One region of the Lysinibacillus sp. VIII_CA genome, then DNA from elsewhere that is predicted to be linked to it. Evidence: riboswitches for the same ligand, from Rfam matches in the RefSeq annotation. Region 1 holds a riboswitch; the other holds the start of a gene.
What was found. A riboswitch is a leader RNA that binds a small molecule or an ion and turns the genes downstream of it on or off. The one in region 1 is predicted to bind cobalamin.
Positions count from the first base shown of each region.

Region 1 (15,105 bases):
CAGAAGAAATTTTGGCAAGAGCTCGTGTGCTATTGGAAAACTTTGAGGCTGGGAACGAAGTAGTGGCTGAAGCACAGAAAATAGCAGAACCACCACTGCAAATGTCTTTATTTACTGAAGAAGAGCCAATGGCACCAGCTGAGGCAGAGGTACTAAAAAAATTAGAGAAAGTTAATATTTTAGGAACTTCACCGATGCAGGCGATGAATATTTTATATGAGTTACAGCAAGAGTTATTAAACATGAAAAAATAAAGGAGTGATACGTTAGTGGGAAACATACAAATTATGGACGAATGGCTCTCCAATAAAATTGCAGCAGGAGAAGTAGTTGAAAGACCAGCTTCAGTTGTCAAAGAGCTAGTAGAAAATGCTATTGATGCGGGAAGTACGTCCATTGATGTTTTTTTACTAGAAGCGGGTCTCACTTCCATTCAAGTAATTGATAATGGTAGCGGTATGGATGAAGAGGATGCTATTATGTCATTCTCTCGCCATGCAACGAGTAAAATTCATCAAGAACATGATTTATTTCGTATTCGTACATTGGGCTTCCGTGGTGAGGCATTAGCATCTATTGCTTCTGTTTCAAAAATGACTCTAATTACATCGAACGGTGAATCTGGTACACATTTGGAGCTGGAGGGTGGTCATATGTTGACGCATAAGCCCGGCCCTTTACGTAAAGGTACAGATCTGACGGTATCACAATTGTTTTTTAACACACCTGCTCGCTTAAAATATATGAAAACTATTCAAACTGAGCTTGGGCACACAATTGACTTAATGAATCGTCTTGCCCTTAGTAATCCGCAAATTGCTTTTAGATTACTGCATAATGGTCAAATATTGCTCCAAACAAACGGACGAGGAGATGTGCAACAAGTGCTTGCTGCCATTTATGGAGTACATAATGCCAAGAAGATGGTGTCCTTCCAAGGAGAGTCACACGATTATCGTATTTCCGGCTATGTGACCCTACCAGAGGTAACTCGTGCTTCAAAAAATTATATGTCTCTATTCGTCAATGGTCGCTGGGTTAAGCATTATTTAGTACAAAAAGCCATTGTTGATGCCTACCATACGTATTTACCAATTGAACGTTTTCCCATTGTGGTGCTTTATATTGAGGGAGATCCATATTTGACAGATGTCAATGTGCATCCTGCTAAACATCAAATTCGTTTAAGTAAGGAGCCAGAGCTTTTAAAATTAATCGAAGAAACTATTCGTGAGAGAATACGTAGCGTTATTCGTGTACCACAAATGGAGAAAAAAGAAAAAATCGTCAAACCAGCTACAGAGCAATTAAATATTTGGAAGCCTGCACCTAAGATAGATGTGGAGAAAATGAACGCAATTGTAGAGAAGTTATATGATGTGCAAACCATTCGAGAAAACCAACGAGAAACTCCAGTAGAGCCAGAGCCTGTTTCTACTATTGTAAAGGATTATGGGCAGACAACTCCGTCATTAGAGGCTGAAGAAATAGAAGAAATAACTATTACCGAGCAACATGAGGATTTAGTAGATGAAACGGGTAAGGAACCGTTCCCTGAGCTGGAAGTAGTAGGGCAAATCCATGGCACATACATTGTCGCCCAAATGGAGGATGGTTTTTATTTAATTGATCAACATGCTGCACAAGAGCGCATTAAATATGAATTTTTCCGGGAAAAGGTTGGTCAAGTTAATCCACATGAACGTCAGGCATTACTGCTGCCACTAACATTCCACTATGCGGCTGATGAGGCACTTTTATTACGAGAACACAAACAAGAGTTAGAAGCAGTAGGCGTATTTTTAGAGGAATTTGGACAATCTTCCTTTGTAGTACGAGAGCACCCTAGTTGGTTCCCTCAAGGTGAGGAACAGGAAATCATTGAAGATTTAATTGAACAGGTGCTGACGACTAAAAAGGCAGATATTAAAAAATTACGTGAAGCCGCAGCGATTATGATGAGCTGTAAAAAATCTATCAAAGCCAATTATTATTTAACGAAAGAACAAATGGAAATTTTGCTTAGAGATTTACGCAAGGCTGATAATCCATTTACATGTCCACATGGACGTCCAGTGCTAATTCATTTTACATCGTATGAAGTGGAAAAAATGTTCAAACGAGTCATGTAGTGAAGAGGGGGAAAATAATGGGCGAATTTATTTTAGCGATTGATCAAGGCACAACAAGCTCAAGAGCTATCTTATTCAATAAAAAAGGTGAAATTATTCATGTAGCACAAAAGGAGTTTCAGCAAATTTTTCCAAAGGCTGGTTGGGTAGAACATAATGCCAATGAAATTTGGGGTTCGGTCCTTTCAGTAATTGCAACCGTCTTAACAGAAAGTGGGCATGATGCTAGCGAGGTCCATGCTATTGGAATAACGAATCAGCGAGAAACAACTGTTGTGTGGGATAAACATACAGGACAGCCTATTTACAACGCCATTGTCTGGCAGTCGCGTCAAACGCAGGAAATCGTGAATGACCTGAAAGAACAAGGGCATGAGGAGCTTTTTCAGCAAAAAACGGGATTACGTCTAGATGCTTATTTTTCAGCCACAAAAATTAAATGGATATTAGATCATGTAGAGGGCGCCCGTGAAATGGCTGACAATGGAGATTTATTATTTGGCACGATTGATTCTTGGATTGTTTGGCGATTATCAAAGGGAAAGGCTCATGTTACCGATTATTCAAATGCAGCTCGAACATTACTATACAATATTCATGAATTACAATGGGATGCGGAACTTTGTCAGTTATTAGATATTCCGATGTCGATGCTTCCTGAAGTGAAAAATTCATCAGAAATTTACACTGAGACGGCAGCAAGTATTTTCTTTGGTGAAAACATTCCGATTGCAGGTATTGCTGGTGATCAGCAGGCGGCCCTTTTTGGGCAAACTTGTTTTACAAAAGGCATGGCCAAAAACACTTATGGTACAGGCTGCTTTATGTTATTGAATACAGGAAAACAGGCTGTAAAATCGAAAAATGGGTTATTGACGACAATTGCTTGGGGAATAGATGGTAAAGTGACCTATGCATTAGAGGGAAGTGTTTTCGTAGCAGGCTCAGCGATTCAATGGCTACGAGACGGACTACGTATGATTCGGACAGCAGAGGATTCTGAAACCTATGCTAAAAAAGTAGCCGATACGGATGGCGTCTATGTTGTACCTGCCTTCGTTGGACTAGGTACACCTTATTGGGATACAGATGCTCGTGGTGCCATTTTTGGGCTAACGCGGGGCACTTCTAAAGAACATTTCATCCGTGCGACACTTGAATCATTAGCCTATCAAACGAAGGATGTACTCGATGCTATGGAAGTAGCAGCCGGGGCACCTATTGAAGTACTCCGTGTAGATGGTGGTGCGGTAAAAAATGAGTTATTGATGCAATTCCAAAGTGATATATTACAGTTGCATGTTGAGCTGGCAAAGCTCAATGAATCAACGGCATTAGGTGCAGCTTATTTAGCAGGACTTGCTACAAATTTTTGGCCAAATCAAGAGGTTTTATCAGCACTGAGGGTAAATGGTCAAACCTACCAGCCGAAAATGGAAAAAGACCAAGCGACAGCTCATTATGCTGGCTGGCAAAGAGCTGTAGAGGCAACACGAATTTTTAAATCTTAGCTATTGGGGGAAAAAGGTATGTTTTCATATGAGCATCGTCCAAAAATTTTATATTATTTAGAGCACTATAGTTTTGACGTTTTAGTCATTGGTGGAGGCATTACGGGTGCAGGTATTGCTCTGGATGCTGCCTCAAGGGGATTGTCCGTTGCATGTATCGACATGCAGGATTTCTCTGCCGGAACATCGAGTCGGTCGACTAAACTCATCCATGGTGGACTACGATATTTAAAGCAATTTGATGTAGGAGTTGTAGCAGAGGTGGGACGTGAACGTGAAATCGTCTATGACAATGCTGTTCATGTGACAACACCAGAAAAAATGCTTTTGCCTTTATATAAAAAGGGTTCCCTTAGCCCAATGACAACATCTCTAGCCTTAAAAGTTTATGACCGTTTAGCAGGTGTCAAAAAACAGGAACGTAGAACAATGCTAAATGCGCAAGAAACCTTAGCATTAGAACCTTTACTCAATCAAGAAGGACTTGTCGGTGGAGGCTATTATGTTGAATATCGTACCGATGATGCGCGTCTTACGATTGAAGTATTAAAAAAGGCTGTTGAATATGGGGCACTTTGTCTTAATTATGCGGAGATGAAGGAATTTATCTACGACAAGAAAAAGCTAATTGGAATTAAAGTAGAAGATCATTTAACAGGACGCATTTTGAATGTACACGCCGCACAAATTGTTAATGCTACAGGTCCGTGGGTAGATGATGTACGTCAAAGGGATAAAGTAGCTGATAATAAGCAATTACGGTTGACGAAGGGTGTTCATATTGTCCTAAATCAAAAAGATTTTCCATTAAAGCAAGCAGTTTATTTCGATATTGCTGATGGACGTATGGCATTTGCTATTCCGCGTGATGGTAAAACCTATGTAGGTACAACGGATACTGTCTTCGAGGGCAATCCAGTACATCCTGTTGCAACACAGCAAGATGTGGACTATTTAATAGAGGCGGCAAAGAAAGTATTTCCTACAGCCAATATTACGAGAGCTACTATTGAATCATCGTGGGCAGGCGTTCGTCCATTGATTTATGAAAAAGGAAAGAATCCTTCAGAAATTTCAAGAAAAGATGAAATTTGGACGGCTCCGAGTGGTTTAATGACGATAGCAGGTGGCAAGTTAACAGGCTACCGACAAATGGCAGAATCGATTGTAGATAAAATTGTAAAAATCCGTCGTTATAAGCATGCGAGCGCATCCATAACTCGAGAGTTATCACTGTCAGGAGCAAAGGGGATTAATGCCATCAATTTCCCTGACTATATTGCCTATAAAGCTCGAGAAGGTGTTCAGTATGGTTTAAATTACGATGAAGCTAAGCAACTTGTTCAAAAATATGGCACGAATGTGGATGCTTTATTTGATCGCGTAAAATACTTACATGAGCATGGTAGTACAATGCCACTTACTTTACATGCGATGCTATTATATGGCTTAGAAGCTGAAATGGTCTATACGCCAAGTGACTTCTTTATTCGCCGTACTGGTATGCTGTATTTTGACATTGAAGCAGTCAAGCTTTATAAGCAACAAGTGCTTCAAGTGATGCAACAACACTTGAATTATACGGAGGAGCAACGAAATGCTTATATGGCTGAATTAGACCAAGCCATCTTGGATGCCACTATTTTCGTGAAAGAAGGGGAGTAAGCGATGGAGCGTTATATTCAAATGTCTGATGGCCATTTTGTATTCACACGAACATTAGAATCTAAAAAGCCTTGTATTGGACATATCCATATATTACATGGCATGGCGGAGCATAGTGGTCGATATTTAAAATTTGCTTACACTCTTCAAAAAGCCGGCTATGTAGTGACGATGCACGATCATCGTGGACATGGTGAAACAGCTGCTTATAATGGAACTTTAGGCTTTTTTGCTGAAAATAACGGCTTTGAACGTGTTGTAGAAGATGCACATGAAGTAATGACTCAATTACATGCACCATTTGTCGACAAACCGTTCATTATTTTTGGTCATAGTATGGGCTCATTCATTACGAGACGCTATATCCAACGGTATGGGGAACAGGTAGACAATGTTGTGCTCTGTGGAACGGGTAATGTTACAGCTTTACACGCAATTGGTAATATCGTGTCCAAGGCTTTAGCCAAAGGTCTTGGTAAAGAGACAGAAAGCAGGCTTCTCAATCAATTAAGTTTTGGTAGTTTTAATAAGCAGTTTCCAAATCCGAAGACTGCCTATGATTGGTTATGCTCTGTACAGGTAGAAGTTCAAAAGTATATAGATGATCCATACTGTGGCTTTATTCCAACCAATCAATTTTTTGTAGATTTGACAACAGGCTTTTCAACCTTGAATCGCAAAAAAGAGATTGCCAAAGTAAGAAAGGATCTTCCAATACTTTTGATAAGCGGCAGTAAAGACCCTGTCGGTGAACAGGGACTAGGAGTGTACGCAGTGGCAGAACAATTAGCAACTGCTGGTGTGGAGGATGTCACTGTTTATTTATTTGAAGATAAAAGACATGAAATTTTAAATGAAGACAATCAAGAAGCAGTCTTTCAAGTATTATTACGGTGGTTAGAAAAATATGATAGAAAATAAATTACAGCAGGCTGAGGTCGTAGCAATTGTGGGACCAACTGCTTCTGGAAAAACAGCGTTAAGTATTGAACTTGCCAAAAAGTATAATGGAGAAATCATTAATGGTGACTCAATGCAAGTTTATAAAGGGCTAGATATAGGTACGGCGAAAATTACGGAAGAAGAGATGGAGGGAGTTCCTCATCATTTACTAAGTTTTCTGGAGCCGACAGCATCATTTTCAGTGGCCGACTATCAAAAGCTAGTAAGAGAGAAAATTGCAGACATACAAGCTCGTCATAAGCTACCGATTATCGTAGGTGGGTCAGGCTTATATGTACAATCTGTTCTGTTTGATTTCCAATTTACTGATGAAAAAGTGGATGAGGCAGCACGTCAAGCCTATTATGATGAATTAGCGAAGCTTGGTCCCGAGGCAATGCACGATAAATTAAAACAACTAGACCCTCAAACTGCAGAAGCCATTCATCCAAATAATACACGTCGTGTCATTCGCGCATTAGAGATGCTAGAATTAAGCGGTGTATCGAAGGCAGCTGAAGCTCAAAATCGAGGCGAGGTACCTCTCTATAATCACTTGATTTTAGGGCTAGGTCAAAATATGTCACGAGAGGTGCTTTATGACCGTATTAACCGCCGTGTCGATTTGATGATGGAGAATGGTCTTTTAGAAGAGGTCCAAGGGCTATGGCAACAAAATATCCGGGGTGTGCAGTCTATACAAGCCATTGGTTATAAGGAATTATATGATTATTTAGATGGCAAATGTTCACTAGAAGGCGCCATAGACAGCTTAAAACAAAATTCTCGTCGCTATGCGAAAAGGCAACTTACTTATTTCCGCAATAAAATGGATGTCCATTTTGTGATGACAGGTGAACAATTATAAAATTAAAGAAAAATTTCTAAAAATTACTAATTGATAAATTGGTAGAACGTGCTACTATAGGAATGAAGAGGTAGAAAGTTAGTAGGGAGGCTATTTGATGAAATCAATCAACTTGCAAGATACGTTCTTGAACCAACTACGTAAAAACAGTGTTTTTGTAACTGTATTTCTATTAAACGGATTTCAGTTAAAAGGGACTGTGAAATCATATGATAATTTTACAGTTCTATTATTGGATGCTGATAATAAGCAGCACCTGATTTACAAGCACGCTATTTCTACATTCGTTCCAGCAAAACCAATAGAATTTTTAGAGACAGAAGCATAAAAAGATTGTTAAACAGTTAGTGTACTCCACACTGGCTGTTTTTTTTGCTTCAGGCTATAATGATAAAGGAAATAGATATTTGGAGGACGAGTTTGATGAAATCAATGGAAACAACACAATTATTAGAACTATTAGATGCAAATGAAGACCTATATATTATTGATGTTCGTGAAGAGGATGAAGTAGCACACGGCATGATTCCTGGCGCTCAGCATATCGCTCTTGGGACAATCCCAGAACGTCTAGAGGAATTAGATGAAACAAAGCCATATATTATCGTTTGTAAGGCTGGTGGCCGTTCAGCTAATGCTTGTTCTTATTTAGAAGCACAAGGATTTGATGTGACAAACCTAGAAGGTGGCATGTTAGCTTACGATGGCGAATTAGAATTTAAATAATGACATAATGAAAAAAGAAAGAGTGTATACTCTTTCTTTTTTCATGTGCTTATTTTTGGAGTGAGTCCATGATGAGGCTAAAGTTTTTTTCAAAGTTCATGTACGGGTTCACATTTTTTTGCCCCCGAACCTTTGAAGCATAACTGGCAAAATTTAAACCAGCACCGTATATTTGTAAAGCGCCATTCGCCAGGTCTCCCTTTTTTAGAAGCTCAATGCCATCCTGTAAGAAATTTTCACTCTCATCGAAGTGACATTCCGCCATGTATTTATCTCCACTATAATATAATTTCAAATTTTCTATAATGACATACGCTGTTCCTTCACTGATGAAAGCATCAACATTCATTAATAACTGATTAATCGGTTTTACTAACTGCGCATATTGACTATCATAGTTTTCACAAGTCTCTGCAATAGCGTTTCTTAATTCTCTTGCGTGCACTCTAACTCCTCCTTAAAGAAAATTTTATCCTTACCTAATGAAGTAATTAGTGATTCATTTTCCCTTTATCTATAAAACATACTCTTTAATTTTCTGAAATATGTTACAATTATATCGGTGAAGGAGGGATTTGTATGTTTCGTTCAATAGCACCCCCAACAATGTCTTTACAGTAGAATCTACTGGTAAGGCATACAATAACAGTTTGCTCATTTTCAATAGATTCTACTGTGTAGGTTAATACTTATACGTAGAAAGTAGGAATTGTAATGAGCGGAAAATTAGCGTTTGTATTATCCATGATTATTTTTGGGGCAGTTGGTGTTTTTGCCAAGTATATACCTTTATCTTCAAGTGAAATCGCTTTTTGGATGAGCTTAATTGGTGCTTGTTTTTTGATAGTGATTTTTATTTATAAAAAGGAAAGCTTTACGAAAAGAAGTATTCTCAAAAATAAGTGGAAATTAGTACTTTCTAGTGTTGCCTTATGTGGGAATTGGATTTTTTTATTTCAGGCTTATAAAGAAACAACAATTGCTAATGCTGCACTTAGTTATTATGTTGCACCAGTACTCGTTATCTGTTTATCTCCAATTATCTTAAAGGAGAAGCTAGTTGGCAGAAAAATGATGTATGTCTGTGTGGCCCTTATCGGACTTTATTTGATTGTCCAAAGTCAAGGCACTGGGGACAGTAAACAATTTATTGGCATTGTCTACGGTCTTATCGCCGCATGCTTTTACACAGCTCTAACATTTACAAATAAATGTATAGGTAACATAAAAGAACCAGGAAATACATTAATTCAACTAGCTTTAGCAGCATTTTTCCTTTGTTTTTATATACTTGGGACAACAGGATTTCAGGTCATGACAATCAGTTTTAAGTCAGTCTTACTATTAATAGTATTAGGTATTGTCCATGCAGGAGTTGGATTTTTATTGTTCTTTTGGGGCATGTCAAAGCTGAAAGGGCAAAGTATAGCCATCCTTAGCTATATAGATCCACTGACATCATTAGTCATTTCAACGATGTTTATTGGAGAAAAAATGACGCTACTACAACTAATAGGAGCGATACTATTATTAGGGTCAACATTGCTAAGTGAGCTAGAAAAAAATAGGTAGCCGAAGAAATGATACAAGTAACGCATTCAAATATTGACAGAAAAAATACTCTGTCGTAGATTAAAAGTAGTTTAATATAAGCTTTAGGTGCCCATTAAGGGAGAATAGGGAATAAAGTGAAAAACTTTAGCGGACCCGCCACTGTAAAAGGGAGTTTAATAGTGAAGACCACTAGCTCATTGCTGGGAAGGTACTATGAAATGTTGAACTTAAGCCAGGAGACCTGCCTATTTGCTTTAAGAATATAGATGATGGAAAAGTCTGTAGTTTATTTGTCATGACAATAAACTACAGGCTTTTATTTTGTCTTCATGAAGAACGAGAGGAGAAATGACAATGCAATTATTACATGACACGATTCAAAACATTCAAGGCGCTGATAAAAATAGTAGGGAGCAAGCAAGAAAACGAATAGATATTCTTTGTAAGCCTCCAGGAAGCTTAGGGAAATTGGAGTCCATTGCTGTGCAACTATCTGGAATTACAGGCCAGTTATATCCGATGATTGATAAAAAGGTGATGATTGTCTGTGCAGCAGATCATGGAGTTTGTGAAGAAGGCGTGACGCCGAATCCTCAAGAGGTTACTTTATTTCAAACATTGAATTTTCCGAAGGGAGGTACAGGTGTTTGTGCAATTGCAAGTGTGACCAATACCAAAGTTGTAACGGTAGATGTTGGAGTTAAGGAGGATATCCCTCTCAATGCGGACGTAATCATCCAAAAGGTGAAATATGGAACAGGTAATATAGCACAGGGCCCTGCTATGTCTAGAGAGGAGGCTATTCAATCCATAGAAGTGGGGATTCGTGTGGCAACAGACGAAATTACAAAAGGGGCCAACCTACTTGGAACAGGTGAGATGGGCATTGGTAATACAACGCCGAGCACAGCAATCTTAGCTGTTTTGACTGGCTATGACCCTATTCAAATAACCGGGTTTGGAGCAGGTGTTGGTCAAGGAGGAATTGCTCATAAAGCAGCGGTCATTGAAAAAGCAATTATGCTTAACCAACCAAATCCTAACGATATCATTGATGTACTAGCTAAAGTTGGAGGGCTAGAGATTGGGGCTATGGCTGGTATTATACTTGCTGCCGCAAGTCACCGAAAACCTGTTGTGATTGATGGTTTTATTTCGACTATTGCTGCGCTTATAGCTTATCAAATTGAACCGAAAGTAAAGGACTTTATCATAGCTTCTCATGCTTCGGAGGAACCCGGAGCTAAAATAGCCGCTGAATTGTTGGGAGTGGAACCGATGCTGCATATGAATATGCGGTTAGGAGAAGGTTCAGGTGCAGCCCTAGCCTTTCCTCTATTAGATGCTGCTTGCTCAATGATGAAAAATATGGTGACGCTGGAAGAAGCAACGAATCTTTTGGCTAAATAGTTACTGAAAAACAAATAAGCGCAAATAGTTAAAGAGCTATTTGCGCTTATTCGTTTTTTTTTATCAATGATAGACTCTATGCCCGATTCAACCTTCGCAAAGGTAAACGCCATTTCATCATATAGGAAAGAATACGTAATGCTGTAATTACCGCAAATAAAATATAAAGGAAGATATCTCCTGTAAAAACTTCAAATCCAATAACAAGCCCTGCGAGAGCAGCCCACACACCATAGACTTCGTCACGAAGTACAAGTGGTTTTCGTCTAGCTAATAAATCACGCACGATACCACCACCCGACCCTGTTAAGACCGCAGCTACGATGACAGCACTAATCGGCATATCCAGCTTTACGGCGTAGAGTGCGCCTTGAATAGCAAATGCTGATAAACCAATCGCATCTGTAAAATTACCCCAACGATGCCAATGTTGAATCAAATGATGTGGAAAAATAAAAAATATGGTAATTGCAGCAAGCGCAATTTGAAACATCATATCCTGTCCCCATAATGTCGTGACAGGTAGACCGATAAGTAAATTTCGAATAGCCCCTCCACCAAAAGCAGTGACAATACCGAGTATATAAACACCGAATAAATCGTATTCCTCTTCCATTGCAATAATTGCCCCAGAAATAGCAAAGGCAATTGTACCGATCATACTAAAAACTTCCCAAGCCATCCCTTTCACCCCTTCTATCAATAAATGAACCTCATTCCTAAAGTTGAAAGATCCTGTAAGTAACAAAATCTATGAATTTAATAGCCAAAATTAAACATTAAATACGCTTCTTGAAATAAGTCCGCACATTAGCTTAGCGTAAATTTCACTCAGAAACAATAGGCAAGTTTTACAGGGACCTATACAAATTGATAAGATGTTAATGAAATAAAGAAAAACATCTGTCATAAGCGTTCATTACAAGTAGACAATCAGGGAATCCTAGGATAATCGAGGTCCATTTAGATATAGAATAAAGTTTACGGAATAATATGCATGACAATTGTGAAATGGAGAAGAAAAGAATGACGTTTACATCTAATTTATCAGCATCGACGCTATCTTTAGCGGCAACAATAGAAGAAAGAGTGAGACCTTTTCATGCTAGGGTGGAAGAGATGGCGTTTTATAACCAACAAAAAGTGCTAGCGGCATTTCGTAAGCATCAAGTGAGTGATTATCATTTACACCCATCCAATGGCTATGGCTATGACGATGAGGGACGCGATAATTTAGAGCGTGTCTATGCTGAGGTGTTTGGAGCAGAGTCCGCCATTGTTCGACCGCAAATTATTTCAGGCACACATGCAATTACGCTTAGTTTATTCGGTGTGCTGCGTCCTGGTGATGAGTTGCTCTATATTTCTGGACAGCCATATGATACGTTACAATCCATTGTTGATGGTGGTGACAAAGATACAGGTTCCTTGAAAGATTATCAAATCGGTTATTCACATGTTGAGTTACTGGATAATCAAACCATTGATTGGGAAGGAGTGGAAGCGGTCATAACGGCAAAAACGAAAGTGATTGCCATTCAACGATCAAAGGGCTATGCAACGCGACCATCCTTTTCTATAGCAGAGATTGCTGATATGTGTGCAAAGATTCGTGAGCTAGCTCCACAGGCCATTATTTTTGTTGATAATTGCTATGGTGAATTTGTAGAAAAGCAAGAGCCTACAGAGATTGGTGCTGATTTAATGGCGGGCTCTCTCATTAAAAATCCAGGTGGAGGATTAGCGAAAATTGGAGGTTATATCGCAGGCCGAGCAGATTTAGTGGAGAAATGTGCGTACCGGATGACTTCACCTGGAATCGGGGCAGAAGCAGGAGCTACATTAAATACATTGGGTGATTTTTATCAAGGGTTTTTCCTAGCTCCACATGTTGTATCACAAGCATTAAAGGGCGCCATTTTTACGGCAGCTATGCTGGAGGAAATAGGGATGAATACATCTCCAAGTTACCAGGCACATCGGACAGATTTAATACAATCGGTTTCTTTCCAAACCGCACAGCAAATGATTGACTTTTGTCGGGAAATACAAGCCAACTCGCCAATAAATGCTCATTACGCACCAGAACCAGCCTATATGCCAGGCTACGAGGATGATGTCATTATGGCAGCGGGGACATTTATCCAAGGCTCCAGCATAGAGCTAACAGCAGATGGGCCGATACGACCTCCCTTTACAGCCTTTATACAGGGTGGGCTAACTTATGAACATGTAAAATTTGCAATTTGTAGTGCGGTACAAGCTATTCAAAAATAGAGATGAGGAAATGGACAAACCGTAAATTTGAATAGTTTTTTACAATTTTCTCTCGGATTGAAAAAAATAGTGCCAACCATGTTAGGAAACCTAACATGGTTGGTTGACAGTGAAAAAATTTCGTTATATGATAAGCGGGTATTGGAGGAGGACTTAAATGAGTCGTGAAATTAGACGAACTATGCCGTTATTATCAATGAGTATTGTAATGCAATTAACTGAGCTCTCGGCACGACAAATTCGTTATTATGAAGAACACCATTTAATTGAGCCGCACCGAACAGAAGGCAACCGTCGAATGTTTTCATTAAATGACGTCGACACATTGCTTGAAATTAAAGACTACTTAGAACAGGGTATGAATATGGCGAAGATTAAAAAGATATTTGCTAAAAGGAAAAATCCTGTTTCTACAATTGAAGAACAAGATTTAAGTGATTCTGAATTACGTCAAATTATGCGCGAAGAAATGCGTCAAGCACAGCGCATGCAAAAATCATCCATCCGACGAGGGGATTTATCTCGATTCTATTAAAAATAGGGTAGGGTAAACATAAAAGCTAGACAAATTATAGGAGTGTGGAAAACTGTGGGTAAATTCACAAAAGAGGACATTAAACGTCTCATCGAAGAAAAGAATGTAAGCTTTATTCGTTTACAATTTACAGATATTCTTGGCACAATCAAAAACGTTGAGATTCCTGTAAGTCAATTAGACAAAGCACTAGAAAATAAAATGATGTTTGATGGCTCATCTATTGAAGGCTTCGTTCGAATCGAAGAATCAGATATGTATTTATATCCTGATCTTGATACTTTCGTGGTATTCCCTTGGACTTCTGAAAAAGGGAAAGTGGCACGTCTTATCTGTGATGTTTACACTGCGAAAGGCGAACCGTTTGCTGGTGACCCACGAAATAACCTAAAACGTATTCTTAAAAAAATGGAAGATATGGGCTTCTCAAGCTTCAATTTAGGGCCAGAGCCTGAATTTTTCTTATTCAAATTAGATGCAAAAGGAGAACCAACTTTAGAAGTAAATGACCATGGTGGTTATTTCGATTTAGCTCCAACAGATCTTGGTGAAAACTGCCGTCGTGATATCGTATTAGAGCTAGAAGAAATGGGCTTTGAAATTGAAGCCTCTCACCATGAGGTTGCTCCTGGACAACATGAAATCGACTTTAAATATGCAGACGCTGTTACAGCTTGTGATAACATCCAAACATTTAAATTAGTAGTGAAAACAATCGCTCGTAAACACGGTTTACACGCTACATTTATGCCAAAGCCATTATTTGGTGAAGCTGGTTCTGGTATGCACTTTAACGTGTCACTATTTAAAGGTAAAGAAAATGCATTTTATGATGAATCTACGGAATTAGGACTATCAAATACAGCTATGCAATTTATGGCTGGTGTCCTTGCACACGTACAAGGTTTCACGGCTGTTACAAATCCAACAGTTAACTCTTATAAACGTCTAGTACCTGGTTATGAAGCGCCATGTTATGTAGCATGGTCAGCACAAAACCGTTCACCACTCATTCGTATTCCATCAGCACGTGGTCTGTCAACTCGTGTAGAAGTACGTTCAGTGGACCCATCCGCAAACCCATACTTAGCGATGGCTGTTATTTTAGAGGCAGGTCTAGAAGGTATTCGTCAAAACTTGACACCACCAGCAGCTATTAACCGTAATATCTATGTGATGTCGGAAGAAGAGCGCCAAGCGAATGGTATTGAAAACCTACCAGCAGCACTTGACGATGCTTTAACATTACTGGCTAAAGATAAAGTAGCGCAAGCAGCTTTAGGTGAGCATATTTATGCTAACTTTAAAGAAGCAAAAGAAATCGAGTTCGATATGTATCGTACAACTGTACATCAGTGGGAACGCGATCAATATTTAAAAATGTATTAATAACGAATAAAACCGAGTACCTCTAAGAGAGGATACTCGGTTTTTTTGTTTGAAATAATGAACGGGTATGACTCGCCCCCCTCATTATTTATTAAT
Region 1 covers NZ_JBNFXM010000001.1:144,385-159,489, reverse strand. The annotation lists gene mutS (DNA mismatch repair protein MutS) at 1-254, shown strand, start outside; gene mutL (DNA mismatch repair endonuclease MutL) at 270-2,132, shown strand; gene glpK (glycerol kinase GlpK) at 2,150-3,643, shown strand; gene ACP3VS_RS00845 (glycerol-3-phosphate dehydrogenase/oxidase) at 3,662-5,308, shown strand; gene ACP3VS_RS00840 (alpha/beta fold hydrolase) at 5,312-6,229, shown strand; gene miaA (tRNA (adenosine(37)-N6)-dimethylallyltransferase MiaA) at 6,216-7,118, shown strand; gene hfq (RNA chaperone Hfq) at 7,216-7,446, shown strand; gene ACP3VS_RS00825 (rhodanese-like domain-containing protein) at 7,542-7,844, shown strand; gene ACP3VS_RS00820 (hypothetical protein) at 7,894-8,289, opposite strand; gene ACP3VS_RS00815 (DMT family transporter) at 8,559-9,416, shown strand; cobalamin riboswitch at 9,485-9,661, shown strand; gene cobT (nicotinate-nucleotide--dimethylbenzimidazole phosphoribosyltransferase) at 9,753-10,808, shown strand; gene ACP3VS_RS00805 (trimeric intracellular cation channel family protein) at 10,885-11,490, opposite strand; gene ACP3VS_RS00800 (aminotransferase class I/II-fold pyridoxal phosphate-dependent enzyme) at 11,835-13,085, shown strand; gene ACP3VS_RS00795 (MerR family transcriptional regulator) at 13,243-13,620, shown strand; gene glnA (type I glutamate--ammonia ligase) at 13,675-15,009, shown strand; gene ACP3VS_RS00785 (CotD family spore coat protein) at 15,101-15,105, opposite strand, start outside.

Region 2 (15,105 bases), on a different contig from region 1:
GCATGGACAATTTTTCAGACCTCTAGGTTGTCCATCGTATACCATGCTTTTCCTTTGTATCGGCAAAGACATGCTCAATCGTTTCTTTACGCTTGCATAAATTTGTTTGATGTCATAGGAATGGCGTAAATGTTCTGCTTCCTCCACATACAGTTCCCCAATATGGCGTTGAATGAATTTTTTGTGATTCTTACTTTCTGTACATTGGGAAAGGCTTGACACTTAGCACCATTCAAAGGTTTCGATGTATTATCACCCCAAAAATTTACCTATGTAGATGGGGTACTTTATGTAGAAGTTGATGGGAACGAAGGGCGGTGACTCCAGCGGGAAAAGCGGGAAAGTCGAGATCCTGGACTGAGTGAAGCGAGGGAAGCAGCTCGACCCCGCCCGCGGAAAGCGTCCGCCCGTAGTGGAAATCAACGGCTTTACTTTATTTCATTGAGTTTGTCTACAGTCTGAAGCCTTACATCATAGCTGTAAGGCTTTAAAATTTCTACGTTTTTAATAATTTTAAAATACTATTCAAACATATTTCTTTATAATATTGATGTTGTTCTTTTAAATCATCGGTTAACCATTGTATCAAAGAACCATCAATCATCGCCCTCATCATTTTTGCACTTGCGAGGGAATCCATATCCTGACAAAACACACCCTCATGTTGTCCCAACTTAATAATTTCTTGTCCGATTCCCCAGCAATTCTCATAAAATTTTAAGTTTATTTTCTTATACGCTTCATTTCCATTCGCTTGGGCTAAAAAATCTAAATACACTCTGTAAAATTTTTTATTATCTTGAGGGGATACAAAAACAGCATTTAAATAGGCGTGAAGTTTTTCAATTGCTGTCTCGTATTTGGCGATTTCTTTTATTTCAAAACTATAGATTTTGTTTGTTGTGGATTCCAGTAATTCTAATAATATGTTTTGCTTGCTCGTAAAGTAATAGTGGACTACCCCTTTCGAAACATTTGCATGATTGGCTATATCTTGTAATGTGACATTATCGTAGCCTAATTTTGAAACAGCATCAAAGGCTGCTTTCATTATCTGTTTTTTTCGTTCTTCCTCTTTCTTTTTCATAGAAGCCTCCAATGACTTGATACAAGTCATTATACATGAACAGAGTGCATTTTCCAATTTTATGTTGACCGGTCAGAATAATTTTGATACTGTTTAATGGAATTAGATTGTAGGAGGATGTTTACGATGACATTAGAAAACTTTAAAGCGTTGGTCGTCAATCAAGATGAAAATTTTACAGTGAAAGTTAATGATCTTACTTTAAATGATCTTCCGAATGGTGAGGTATTAATTAAAGTAAGCTACTCTGGCATTAATTATAAAGACAGTCTGGCAGCTATACAGGATGGTAAAATCGTTACTTCCTATCCTTTCGTACCTGGGATTGATTTAGCTGGGATTGTTGTATCCTCTGAAGATTCTCGCTTTCAAGAGGGTGACAGGGTAATTGCAACAAGCTATGAAATTGGCGTATCTCATTTTGGAGGATTTAGTGAATACGCTCGAATCCCTTCTAAATGGATTGTTCCATGTCCAAGCGGTCTTTCTCTCAAAGAGGCAATGATTATAGGAACAGCAGGATTTACGGCTGCTTTGTCGATTCAAAGATTACAGGAAAATGGCATTAGTCCTGAGAATGGAAAAATCCTTGTTACGGGGGCGACTGGTGGTGTAGGTAGTTTCGCTGTCTCAATTCTCTCAACACTAGGTTATCAAGTAGAAGCAAGTACAGGGAAAGATTCAGAACATGAATACTTGAATAACCTGGGGGCCACTTCAATTGTAGCTCGTGAAGAGGTATTTGATGGGAAGATTAGAGCATTAGGCAAACAAAAATGGGCTGCAGCTGTCGATTCTGTTGGAGGAGAACCACTTGCCTCTTTATTAAGTCAAATTCAGTATGGCGGTGCTGTTGCTAGCAGTGGGTTAACAGCAGGAACAAACCTTCCTACAAGCGTCTTCCCCTTTATTTTAAGAGGTGTAAATTTACTTGGAATTGATTCTGTTTATTGTCCAATGGATGTACGATTGAACATATGGGATCGTTTAGCAACTGATTTTAAACCAGCTAACCTTGAAGGCTTCATTTATGAAGAGGTAACATTACAGCAACTTCCAAATGTTTTACCTATTTTATTGAAAGGTCAAGCAAGAGGTCGATTTCTTGTGAAATTATAAATAGATACTCCTATATAAAGTGCGAACGAAAGCCTTCTTACATATGAATGTAGGAAGGCTTTTAAAATACTTTTTTCAGTACTTCAAGCTACTATGCATCAGGCATGGTAGCTTTTTTATTGTTTGACACCCGCCTGACATAAAAATTCATTATAGTAAGCCATGACCGTACCACTAGACGATTCTGATAAAAAATTGTCTAAATTCATGGTTCTAAACATACCATTAATGTATATGAGCATTACATTCAGGGAACTCAAAAACTATCAACTATTTTTGGAGATGATTATATGAAACGTGCACATATTGATGAATTAAATATTACTAGAGCCTTAGCTATACTAGCTGTACTTCTTATCCATTCTACTAGTACACCTGTTACAGCTTTGTCCAGCGAATCAAAACTCTACTCTATTTATGTTTTCTTCAATATTTTTCCTAAATTTGCTGTCCCTGTTTTTATTTTTTTAAGTGGGTTTGTTTTATTTTACAACTATATCCAAAAGGATTTCACCAAAAAACTGATTGTTTGTTTTTATAAAAAAAGAGTGACCCAAATACTTATTCCCTATCTCTTTTTTTCTGTCTTTTATTTTGCCGCTATGCAATTTTATGTGACGCGCGATTTTTCATTAGCATGGCACGCCCTTTTTAGTGTTGAATTTCTTCAGAAACTATTAATTGGAAAAGCATATACTCATTTATATTATATATTTATTATGGTGCAGTTCTATCTAATGTTCCCGTTATTCTTATATATTTTAAAGAAAAAACCTGCCCTATCCCCTCTTCTGTTTTGGACAGGACTAGCTCTTCAATGGATTTTTATCCTATTAAATGCTGAGTATTGGCAGTATCCTTATAGAGGGAGTATTTCATTCTCTTATATACTTTATTTCTTGGCTGGTGGATTTTTAGGGGTTTATTTTGAAAAATATAAACGGTGGTTCCAACTAACCCAAAAAAACTTTCCGATTTCTATTTATTTCATTTGGGCTATTTGGTTATTTTCTACAATTTATAATATTTATCTATATTACTTTGTTTATTCATCTTCAACCTATTTAGCCAACAGTATCGTATTTGAACTAGTCTTTCAGCTACAATCTTTAACGGCCTGTATCGTCTTGTTACAGCTTTCTTTCTGGATTTTTAATATAGGGAATAAAGCCTTTGTAAATGCCCTTATTAATCTTGGTACATTATCATTTGGCATTTATCTACTACATCCTTTTTTCCTCTTCCTTTATCGCCAAATTCCTGTCAGCGGTAATAGTCTCTTATTTCATGTTTGGAGTGTCGGAGGTTTTATTGTTGCTCTATTTATTACGTGGATTGTGGTATTTTTGGTGGGGAAATATTTTAAATATCATTGGATTGCATTCGGACAGATTCCAAAAGAATTTCCTTATAAATAAATGTTGCCTCTTATAATAGTAGAAACTATATTGACTAACAAAAAAGCCCTGTGGAAATTGTTCCACAGAGCTTTTTTCAATGATCGGCTTAATTATTTTGAAATTGAACCGTCTTTTACTTTGTTGTTATTAGCATCAACAAGGTTTGTAGCTTTAAATTCAACTACAATGCTATCAGTTAAAGCATAGTCAGCTTTTGTTGTCACAGTTAATTTACCATTAGCTACAGCAGCTTTAGCCACTTCTACAGTTGAACCAGCAATTTTTACTGTTAAACCTGTTGGTGTAGCTTGATCAGCAATACTTTCAGTGAAGTCAACTGTAAATGTTTTGCTATCTACTACTGTTACTTTAGAAGCTACAGGTACAATATTTTCTTTAAGAGCCACTAGAGTAGTAGCTTTTCCATTTTTAAGAGTGTTACCTTTTGTATCTACTACATTTTTAGCTTCAAGTACATAATTACCATTTGCCGTGATAGAACCTTCTGGTAAAGTGAATCGTACTTTTTTAGTGCCGTCCACAAATTGAAGTTGAGTGCCAGCAGGTAGCTCTTTTCCTCCAAGTGTGTAGTTAGAAGCATTTGTTGCTGTTGCAGTCACATCAGCAGCATATTCAACAGTGAATACATTGTTATCTGTTACAACAACTGGTGTTGTCCCAAGTACTAATGAATCTGTAGTAGTTTCTGGTGTAGCTTCATACGTTCCAGTTGTCACATTGAATGTAATTGTATCTGCAGTTACGTTGCCAGCTAAGTCAGCCACTGCTTTAGCAGATAATTCAAATGTATATGTTGAATTACTATCTAAATCAATGTCCACTTTCACCGTATTTTTCTCTGCACCCTCAATTTTACCGTTACCATCTACATCATAACCAGCATCTGCTTTTACAGCTGTTTCTTTTCCAGTAGTGTAAGCAATACCATTTTGAGTTTTAAGAGTTAATTTACCATCTACTTTTACTGGTTCGCTAAAAGTAAGGTATAGCGCATCTACATCAGTAGTAGCATTTACATCATCAGCTACTAACATTTTAGTAGAAGCAGATACAAGTGTAGCAGGCGTTAAATCTTTAGATAGAATAGCCTTGAACTCAAATGCATCTCCTGCATTGCCAGCTAAATCTTTTTGTCCTTCTACTTTAACGTCCGCATTAATGAATGTAGCTGTACCTAATGCAGCTTTTGCATCAATAGTAAATACAGTTTTATCTTCTGCATCTTTCATATCAGCATCTTTTAAGTAGTAAACCGTAGAACCAACCGTTACTTTTGCATATTCTTCAGCAGTAGCGCCCGCATCTGCATCAAGATTTTGCTTCATTAATTCTTCTGAGAAATCAAACGTAATTTCTGTACCATTCACAGCAGTTGAAACAGTTGGTTTTGAATTATCAACGTCTGCTTTTAGAACCGTGAAGTTCACTGCAATCGGATTTGCAATATTATTAGCAAAGTCAGTTGCTCCTACGATGTCTACTTTATAAGTCTGTTCAGCAGTTAAACCTTTGATTGTTAATGTCTTTCCAGATAAAGTATAACGATCTTTAGCAAGTTCAGTACCATTTAAGCTAACTGTTCCTTCGTTTTGTACAAGCTCATCGAAAGTGATTACTGCTGTTGTGCCTTTTGCTTCAACAGAATTTACGCTAACAGGAGTTGTATCAGCAAATGTGATTAATTTATTAAACTCTTCAGTTAGAACTTTTGCATCTGCTTTTGTTTTGATTGGGTTTACAGTTACTTTGCCATTTGTTAATTTAATTTCTTTATCAGTTGTTAAAATAACAGTCATTCCGTCTTCAGAAACTTTTGCGTTCGTAATAGCTACCCCGTCAATAGCGTATTTCGCTGTTACAGCAGCATCTTTTGCATCAACAGCTGTGTTGAACTTCACTTCAAATTCTTTTGCGTTAAGCCCTTTTACAGATTCTACTGCTGGTGTTACTTCTTGAACTGCATCAATTGTACGCTTTACCATAGTAGCAAATTCTTCGCGGCTAATTTTATCCTGTGGTGCTAATAATGATCCTTTACCATTAATTACACCATTTTCAACAGCTGTTTCTAAGTAAGATACAGCCCATTTAGAAGCTTTAGAAGCATCTGAGAATTGACTAAGGTCTGCTTTACCAGTTAATTGATAACCTTGTACGATAACTTTTGCAGCTTGTTCTCTTGTTAATTGTGCTTTCGGTTCAAATTTACCATTACCCATACCATCAAATAATTCTGGTGAAGTGGCAAGCACTGCATTATAGAACCAGTCATTTTCATTTACATCTGTAAAATCTTCTGTTCCAGTAGCTTTTAAGTCTAATGCTTTTGATAAAATTTCAGCTGCTTCAGCACGAGTAAGTGTACCAGCTGGGTTGAAGTTTCCTTTTTCGTCACCTTGGATGAAACCTTTGTCAGTTAAAAACTGTACTGCTTCTTTTGCCCATGATGAAATGCTACCTGCATCATTAAATTCAGCAGCTGATGCTACCGGTACGATTGCTGATGCTACAAGTGCTGCTGTAGCAGTAGTTGCAAAAAATTTACGACCTTTGTTATGTTTCGTCATTTGTATATTCCTCCAGAATTCAAATAAATTATATTATTCTGTGAGAACAATATTACCGCTCTAATAAATTTTATTAATATGTATAATACGTTCTCTCAAATAATAATTACTAATAGTTATGGATAAAGCAGCCTTCAAAAATTTTCATGATGAAATATACCAATCAATCTTAAATTTGCTTTACAAGACAATAATATAACTACATTACCAATAAATAAACGCTAAAAATAAGGTAATTTTAATACCAAATTGGTCGTATAGGTAATTATTTCATAAATAATTACCTATAAATAGAAACTCATAGAGAAATGAAGACAAGATGCAGAAAAAACAGTTATTTATTGCTGGAAACTTTAACTTTCTATTTTTTTAGATTCCATTTATTTTTTAAAATAATAGTAGGGCTAATAGCTTTTCTAACGATATAAATGTAAAATATTAACAGACCAAATTCTATGCTAATAAAATATAAATTGTTAAAATCATTGTTTCGCTAATTGAGTGAGCTTGAAATTATATATCGTTTTTTTGAAGGGATGGATGAAAATAAATATAGGAAAGATGCGTTTTTTCATAAAAATGGTATAAGAATTGAATGTTGTCGTGCAGCAGAATGTCTGTGGATGGCACTACCTCCCCTTAGTCAAGTAAACTTTTTCAACAGACTAGGAGAATGGTTGAGCTCCATTTATCCTAAATCATCCTCTTAATAGACTATTTTTCAAGTTCCTTAATTACGTGAAATTCCAAAATTTTTTAGCGAAATATCCATAACTGTATATAGTTAATTTACCAGATCATAACAATTCAGACGTAAGTCCGAAGACAACAAAGGATAATAAGCTGTATAGTTCAGTTATACTTTTTAATCTAAAAAGTATAAGGAGAAATCCTAGGCAGCCCTTACGCATAGTTTAAAATTGCTACTAAAACGTTCAATTAGATTCTTTTTTAAAGCTATCGTAATAAGTGTGCTATTTTTTGTACTATAAATTGTTTGGAAATCGGAACATGTAAATATTGTAGAAAGTATGTGGGGGTGTTTTCTATGAAAGAAAAGATACATTTTACCATCTTAAGTAATGATTCAACCGATGGAGATGGGGGTTACGGCGTAGGTACCCTTGATTTAAATAATGTAACGCCTATTATTATAGATTGTGAAAAAAAACACGTATTTATAGACTTAGAAGCCTTACATGGGCGAAGTATTATTGAAAAAAAAGTGCGTTTTTCACCAGATTTAGCTCATGCTAGTGACGATTATAATCGTTATTGGATCGTTTGGGTAGCTCTTCAGGTCGGGGAAAATGGACCTTATTATGCGGGATGTACTGCAAGTGAAGTACGGGTAGCAAAGGAAGAACGACGCATTAAACTTGGCTATAAATCGTTGCCAGAGCAAGTAAATTATTTAGATAAAGCACTTAAAGGGACATTTATCCTAAGTCATGTCGATCCCAATTCAAAAAAACTACTTTTCCAATTTTTATCTGAATTTAATGAACAGTATTGGAAGCACTCGCCTGAAGAATTAAAACATCAATTAGGGGAGGATTTATAATGGCCTTTGTAATTACAGAATTATGTAGGGATGAAAAAGCAGCCGTTTGTTTAGATGTCTGTCCCGTAAATTGCATTGTAAATACAGATACACAATATGTCATTAACCCTGATATCTGTATCGATTGTGGCGCTTGTGAATTAGTTTGTCCCGTAGAGGCTATTTTTTTTGAGGATGAATTGCCTGCTGAATATCATTCTGCCACTCTACTAGCACGTAATTATTTTCGGAACTAGATGATATACAGCTTACTATCTAATTCCAGCAGCAATATATTGATTGAATAGATGTCATGATTTAGAGCTCTGAACGTCATGTGAAAAAGTAGTACAAACGATGGTTTGTACTACTCATATACTTTTTATTTGATCTTAGCGAACAAACCATATTACTTGCTATCTATTTTCAAGACCTCCCAAATAGAATTATCTACTTCTATTGCTTGTCTATAGGGTAGCTCTCTATTAGCCTTCGCATTCCAATATGCCTCCCCGACAGGTTTATTACCTAATTCAAAATCTATACCATCCCACGTACCTTCACGAAATGCATAAAATGCCCAATGACAGCCATAATCATTAAAAATATCCATTAAATACTTGATATATTGATCCGCTCCAGCAACCATTCGGTTAATGCCAAACTCTTCTGCCATATTATCACCTCATATAAATCCTACTGAACCTACGTTACACAAATGTGACAACCTATGTTTAAATATAAATTGATTAGATTATTCTAGGGAAAAATAAAAAGGATTGAGTTCAGTACATACCAAACTCAATCCTTACAAACGCCTATTGAAAACTTAATCTTATTTTGTACCACTCGCTCCAAATCCCGAAGTTCCACGAACCGTTTGAGATAATTCATTAACTTCCAAGAGTTGAATAGTAGGGACAAATTGAATCACCATCTGGGCAATTCGCATAGATTTTTCTACGAAGAACGTATCTTGACCATGATTAATTAAAATTACACCGATTTCCCCTCTATAGCCTTCATCGATTGTTCCTGGGCTATTGAGCACTGTAATACTATGTTTTAAGGCTAGTCCACTTCTTGGTCGAATTTGTGCTTCCGTTCCTTTTGGTAATTCAATTTGAATTCCTGTTTTAATTAATTTAGTCCCACCAGCAGGTATCTCTACAGTTTCAATGGAATAGAGGTCCATCCCAGCATCGCCAGGGTTAGCTTGCATGGGTAGCATTGCATCTTCATGCATTCTTTTGATTTTTACTTCTACATTCATTGTTCTTCATCCTAACGATTAAAATTAAATGTGTCATCTGTAATTGGCGCTACTTTTGCCTTAGCATAGGTAGCCCCCTTTTGTGAAAAGAAATCATATGTGGAGCCCTCATTACGAATTCCATTCATAACGATTGGATTCACTTCTTCTTCAGGAAACATAGCTTCAAAACCAACATTCATTAAGGCTTTATTTGCATTATAACGCACATAGGCTTTTACCTCAGGCGATAATCCTGTCTCCGCATAAATGTCCTCTGTATATTTCATTTCATTCTGATATAAATCCAGCAGTAATTCATAGCCCCATAATTGTAAAGCTTCTTGCTTTTCTTTTGAAAATTGCTTATATAGATTTTGAGCAAAAAATCCTACTGCAACACCATGAATGGATTCGTCGCGCAAAATGAGGGAAATAATTTCAGCACTGTTTCTTAAAAAACCTTGCCCACCTAAGTATAATGGGTAGAAAAAGCCAGAATAGAAAAGGAAGGATTCAAGCATAACGGATGAAAACATCGCTTTCCATAAGCTCTCAGCGTCCCCTTCTTCAATACTATTATAAATATCCGCTATTTTATTTGCCTTATATTGTAAATATTCATTTTTCTTTACCCATTCAAAGAGCTCGTCTATTTCCTCGTTTGTACAAAGCGTTGTAAATATATAAGAATATGATTTAGCATGTATTGCCTCAAATGCATCAAAAACGGTTAATACAGCCTTTTCCTGTAAATCATCTGTATAAGCAGCAACACGATTCATCCCAATATTTGTCTGAACGGTATCCAGCAAGGTTAATCCTGCAAACACTTTTTTATACGTGTCCTGATGCTCAAAACTTTTCCACTGTTGAATATCTTTACTCACTGCAATTTCTTCGGGAAACCAAATTTGCTTCCATTGCTGGTCCCAAAAAATTTGGGCCAGTTCACTTGTTGCTTTGTTCCAGTTGACTGCCTCATACACTATATTTGACATGCTACACACTCCTCTAAGCTTTGTAATCGTTGACGAACATAGTAAACGGACTTAATCCCTTTAACCCATGCATAAATGTATACTTTAGCTAGTTGTTCTGTTGTCCAATTATCAGTGACATAAAGAGTCATTGAAATACCTTGGTCAACATGTTTTTGAGAAGCTGCGTATAAATCAATTAAATCATAAGGATCAACATCATAGGCCTCTACATATAGATGACTGTTTTCATTTGTTAAATGTGGCATTGGATAAATTGTTCGACTATCTGCATAATCACGAACCTCTACACGTTCTGTACATGGAGAGATGGAGGCCGTACAGCTACGAATGTACGAAATACTACCAGTTGGTGCTATAGCTAAACGATATGAATGGAATAAGCCATATTGCATAACATCTTGCTTTAATAATCCCCACATTTTACTAGTAATGATTGGAATGTTTCCGAGTGCTTTTAATACAGCAGGTGAAAGCTCTTCTTCAGTCTTATTTACATATTGATCAAAATAGATACCTGAAGCATAATCGCTATCTTCAAATCGATAGAACGTTTCTGCTTTTTCTTTAGCCATTTCCATCGATGATTTTAGAGAATAATAGTTCATTGCTTCCATAAAGCGGTCCATGAAATGAATAGAATCTTTCGAGCCATACATAATTCCCTCCGTAACAAGATGTCCATGGAGATTCATACACCCTAGACCTACTGAGTGCATTAATTGATTGGCTTTTGCGACCGACGGAACATTTTTGATGTGCGTCATTTGGGATACATTTGTTAATAAGTGCATAGCTGTATCGATTAATGCTTCAAAATCATTTACTTTACTCGCTGCGTGGATATCAATTGACCCTAAATTACACGACACATCTAACCCATATTCGTTAGGTTGATCTTGATCTGTGATAACACTAGTTTCTTGAACTTGCAAGATTTCAGTACATAAGTTTGACATTTTTACGCGACCGATATTTTTTAGTGGATGTACGTCATTAACATTATCATCAAAAATTTCAAAGGGATAACCGGATTCGAATTGAGCTTTTTTTACCTCTGTATAGAGTCTACGCGCATTCAAACGTTTAATTTTACGGATTTTAGGATTATCTAGTAGTTCATAGTACATATCAGAAATTGAAATTTCCGACATTCGTTTACCATATACTTTAAAAATATCATATGGACTAAATAACACTATATCTTTATCACGCTTCATCAGTTCGAAGAAAATACTTGGTATAATAATACCTGTTGATAGTGTTGCGAGGCGAATTTTATCATCAGCATTTGGTTTTTTTGATGAAATAAAATTCTCTATATCTGCATGGAAAATATTAAGGTAAACAACTCCTGAGCCATTACGCTGACCAAGCTGATTAGAATAACTAAAAGAATTTTCTAATAGTTTCGCCACTGGAATCACACCACTTGCACGATTTAGTATTTCTTTAATTGGATCACCTAAAGGACGTAAATCCGTTAAGTTGACCCCGACCCCTCCACCTAGACGTGATAGCTCTAAACAATAACCAATATTTTCAGCGATGCTATTCATGGAGTCATCCATGGATAATTTAAAGCAACTTACTAATTCGCCACGAGCTTTCTTCCCACTATTTAATGCAGTAGGCGTTGCAGGTTGATAGGCTTCCATCATCGCTTCTACAGAACGTTCTGCTAGTACCGTGTTCCCCTGTGCCAAGTACAAGGCAATAATGACAATCCGGTCCTCATATTTTTCTAAGATTTCTTCTCCATCACGACTTTTCATAGCGTAGCTGTCATAAAATTTGCTAGCACTCATAAATGATGGGAAACGGAAATTATAATCATACGCTTTTTTGTACAACTTTTTAATAAAATCCATCTCGTACATGTCGATAAAAGCTTTTTCGTAGTAGCCTTCATCAACTAAATAGCGGATTTTTTCCTCTATATCTATAAAGTAACGTAAACGTACGTTGACATATTCTAAAAAGTAGCGGCGCGTAGCCTCACGATCCTTTTCTAACTCTAGTAGCCCCGTTGTACTATAACGATTCAGTACGTCATTATTAAGCTTTAAATAAGTTTTCATCCCATTACCCTCGTTTCATAAAACGTTTGTATAGCTTCATAATCTGTTTGATTGCCGCGCAAATCTAATTTCCTCACTAATGGTACATGATAGGTAGTAGCAATTTTCTCTCCTGCTGCGCCAAATACATGATGTCCAAAGTTACTGTTGCCACTAGCAACTACTCCTTTACAAAAATCTCTGTTTTTATCTAAGAAACGTTGCACTTTTGCTGGAATGTCGCCTAAACCATCTGTGTATGTAATTAAAAGATAAGGCTTATTCAAGCTTAATTCCTCTGAGAGTTCAATAGATTCTGCCCTTAGTTTAGATACTACATTGCGGACATTTCCTGTACGACTAGCGTAAACGATCATAGTGTAATCATCTCAATACGAGAAACAATTTCCTGAACATCCCCTATAAATGTTTCATCCACCTCTAAAACAGGCACACTTAAAAAACCTGCATCAATAATTGTTTGTTTAGCTTGTTCATCGTGATCAATATTAACAATTTCTGCTTCAAGTCCTGCTCGTTGTAATTCGGATTTTACCCAAAGGCATTTTGGACAGATTGTTTTCGTATAAAGTTTCATAGTAATCCCTCTTTTCATAAAATAAAAAAGCTACCTCTTCTAAAGAGATAGCTTACATGGAAACGTTAACATACTAAAAATACTGACGTTCCCATCTCTTAATCCCCGAAGAAATGATAAATTTGTTTTATAAAGGCAGGTCTCCTGGCTTTGCTTCAATCTCTGATTTCCTTCCCATGCGAATGCACAGTGGTTACAATCATCGTCAGCTTTACAGTTGCGGGGACAGCGTCGGAATAGTACCGAACTTCCCTATTAAACTACATATAGTAGTACCTATACAAAACGAACACAATATATTGTTTTTCAATAGTTTTAAGTGTACCATCCTTTATATAAAAAGTAAATCGCGAAATAAAAGTTCATCAATTTGAGACTATTCATATTTTCTCACATAACCTTAAACGAAAGAGCTAAAACATAATCATATAAAAATATAACTATAAAAAAAATAGGAAGATACATGCTGATCATTTATTTACCTAATAACGGAGGCCCAATTGAAATTTTATTCATAAAAAAGGCATCTTTCCATAATAGTAAAGATGCAATTATGACTAAAACTACATAATCGTCAACCCACTTTGAGAAAGATGTAAATCATTCATCATACTCAATATATCCTATCTTTGCAGATTTTTCGTTGTACTTGTCCCTTTGCAACTATTCATAATAATCAGGTACCTTTAGCCAGTTATTCTGTATTCATAGTATAACATATCCAAGTTCTTTCTCTGTCCGCTCAACTAGGTATATTAACTTTATCCTTTATTTACAAAAATAGCTGATGAATTTTCTATACTCATCAGCTAACCTTTTACTTAAAACCTATCTATTGTTATATCCAAATTTATACTAGAGGCTGTCTTAAAACCTTCCGCAGCAGCGATCATTAAAGAAGAGGCACCCCCCTTTTCCGTTTCACCTGCAACATATATTCCAGCCGCTGTTGTTCGTCCAGTACCATCAGTAATAATTGTCCCATTTTCATCAACTTGGCAATTTAGCTGTTTAGCAAATTTATTTGGACGATAAAAATTAGGTACGACAAATCCACCACTTCTTAAAATATGTTCACCTGTTTCTAATTCAATACTAATTAAGTTACTATCTTCCCCATGCAAGTTTTTTACACATTCTGTATACAGTTTAATTTTTTTACGTTCAAATTCACTTTGAACGTTATCGGAAAGTTGATGACCATTCGTAAAAACGATTAAATCCTGTGACCAATTAAAAACCAATTTGGTCATATGTTTAATATGCTCCTCTTTTTCTGCTATGATAGCCAATGGCTTGTCTCTCAGCTCCCAACCATCGCAATAAGGACAGCTAAACAAGCTTTTACCATAATATTGTCTGATTTGCGGGAGGGGAAACTCCTCTTGTATTCCAGTAGCTAACAATACTTTTGCAGACATATATGATTTATTTTCCGAAGTTTTGACAAGAAATAAACCGCTTTTATCATCTTTAGTTATCTCGATAATTGTTTGATCTAACATAGATATAGATGGGTAAGATTTTATTTCTTTACTAGCTATATTCTTAAATTCTTGTGGCTTTATCCCATCTCTTGTTAAAAAACCATGCGACTCTTGAGTTACACGATTTCGATTAGTTCCATTATCAAATATAGCAATCTTTCTGCGCGCCCTTCCCAATGTTAAGGCAGCACTTAAACCAGCAGGGCCACCACCTATAATTACACAATCGTATTTATTCATCCTTTTTTCCTCCACATCAAAATATATTATAGACCTTTAATATCTGTAATTAAGGCAAAAGACACCGCAAAAGTTATATACCTTTTCAATTATGAGTCATTAAACCCTTAATGTTTAACTACCTCATTAAGGATTACGTAGCATAAAATAACGTTTAGTTTGTCGGGTCTTACCGCCCTATTAAAGACTTAACATATCTATAATATCTATTTAGTTTTTTTTCGTCAATTTTTTCGTTTTCATATTTAAAATACATAGGACCATCAAATATCTGCCGTTGAAAGAATTCTTGTCCACAGAAATGAATCTACTATAGGCTAGTTATGAATGAGGTAAAAGTAAAAGCCACTCCAAAAGTTTGGAATGGCTAATTTTTTTACTGTACTTCATGAATACTGTCCGTACTGTTTAATTATCAAAATAAAGTATGATTAGCATATGCTTTACATTGTTCCTGCAAGTATCATTACTTAAATTCAATTTCCTCTGCCGATGCCCCTTTTGTATACGTTATGGTCGATCCAGCAGGTAAATTACGGATTTCTTTTACATTTTTTCCTTCAATAATAATGGAACCAATTTTCGTACCTTTAAAGTCAATAATCGCATTGCCTTTTTTAGGACTGATCACTACAGTTTTGTTTGCAAATCCTTCGCCATGGAATTCGGCATATTGGCTAAATACTGCAATGCCATTTTTAATAATGGTATTTTCCCCTAACGTTAATGA
Region 2 covers NZ_JBNFXM010000012.1:75,330-90,434, forward strand. The annotation lists partial or broken gene ACP3VS_RS16100 (transposase) at 1-245, opposite strand, end outside; gene ACP3VS_RS16105 (TetR/AcrR family transcriptional regulator) at 497-1,087, opposite strand; gene ACP3VS_RS16110 (NADPH:quinone oxidoreductase family protein) at 1,214-2,206, shown strand; gene ACP3VS_RS16115 (acyltransferase) at 2,497-3,624, shown strand; gene ACP3VS_RS16120 (S-layer homology domain-containing protein) at 3,717-6,194, opposite strand; gene ACP3VS_RS16125 (YwhD family protein) at 7,243-7,758, shown strand; gene ACP3VS_RS16130 (indolepyruvate ferredoxin oxidoreductase subunit alpha) at 7,758-7,994, shown strand; gene ACP3VS_RS16135 (hypothetical protein) at 8,147-8,413, opposite strand; gene dut (dUTP diphosphatase) at 8,573-9,010, opposite strand; gene nrdF (class 1b ribonucleoside-diphosphate reductase subunit beta) at 9,022-9,990, opposite strand; gene nrdE (class 1b ribonucleoside-diphosphate reductase subunit alpha) at 9,978-12,071, opposite strand; gene nrdI (class Ib ribonucleoside-diphosphate reductase assembly flavoprotein NrdI) at 12,068-12,427, opposite strand; gene ACP3VS_RS16160 (glutaredoxin family protein) at 12,424-12,648, opposite strand; cobalamin riboswitch at 12,766-12,943, opposite strand; gene ACP3VS_RS16165 (NAD(P)/FAD-dependent oxidoreductase) at 13,470-14,375, opposite strand; gene ACP3VS_RS16170 (chitobiase/beta-hexosaminidase C-terminal domain-containing protein) at 14,842-15,105, opposite strand, start outside.
Region 2: another riboswitch for cobalamin. It lies ahead of ACP3VS_RS16160 (glutaredoxin family protein); the one in region 1 lies ahead of cobT (nicotinate-nucleotide--dimethylbenzimidazole phosphoribosyltransferase).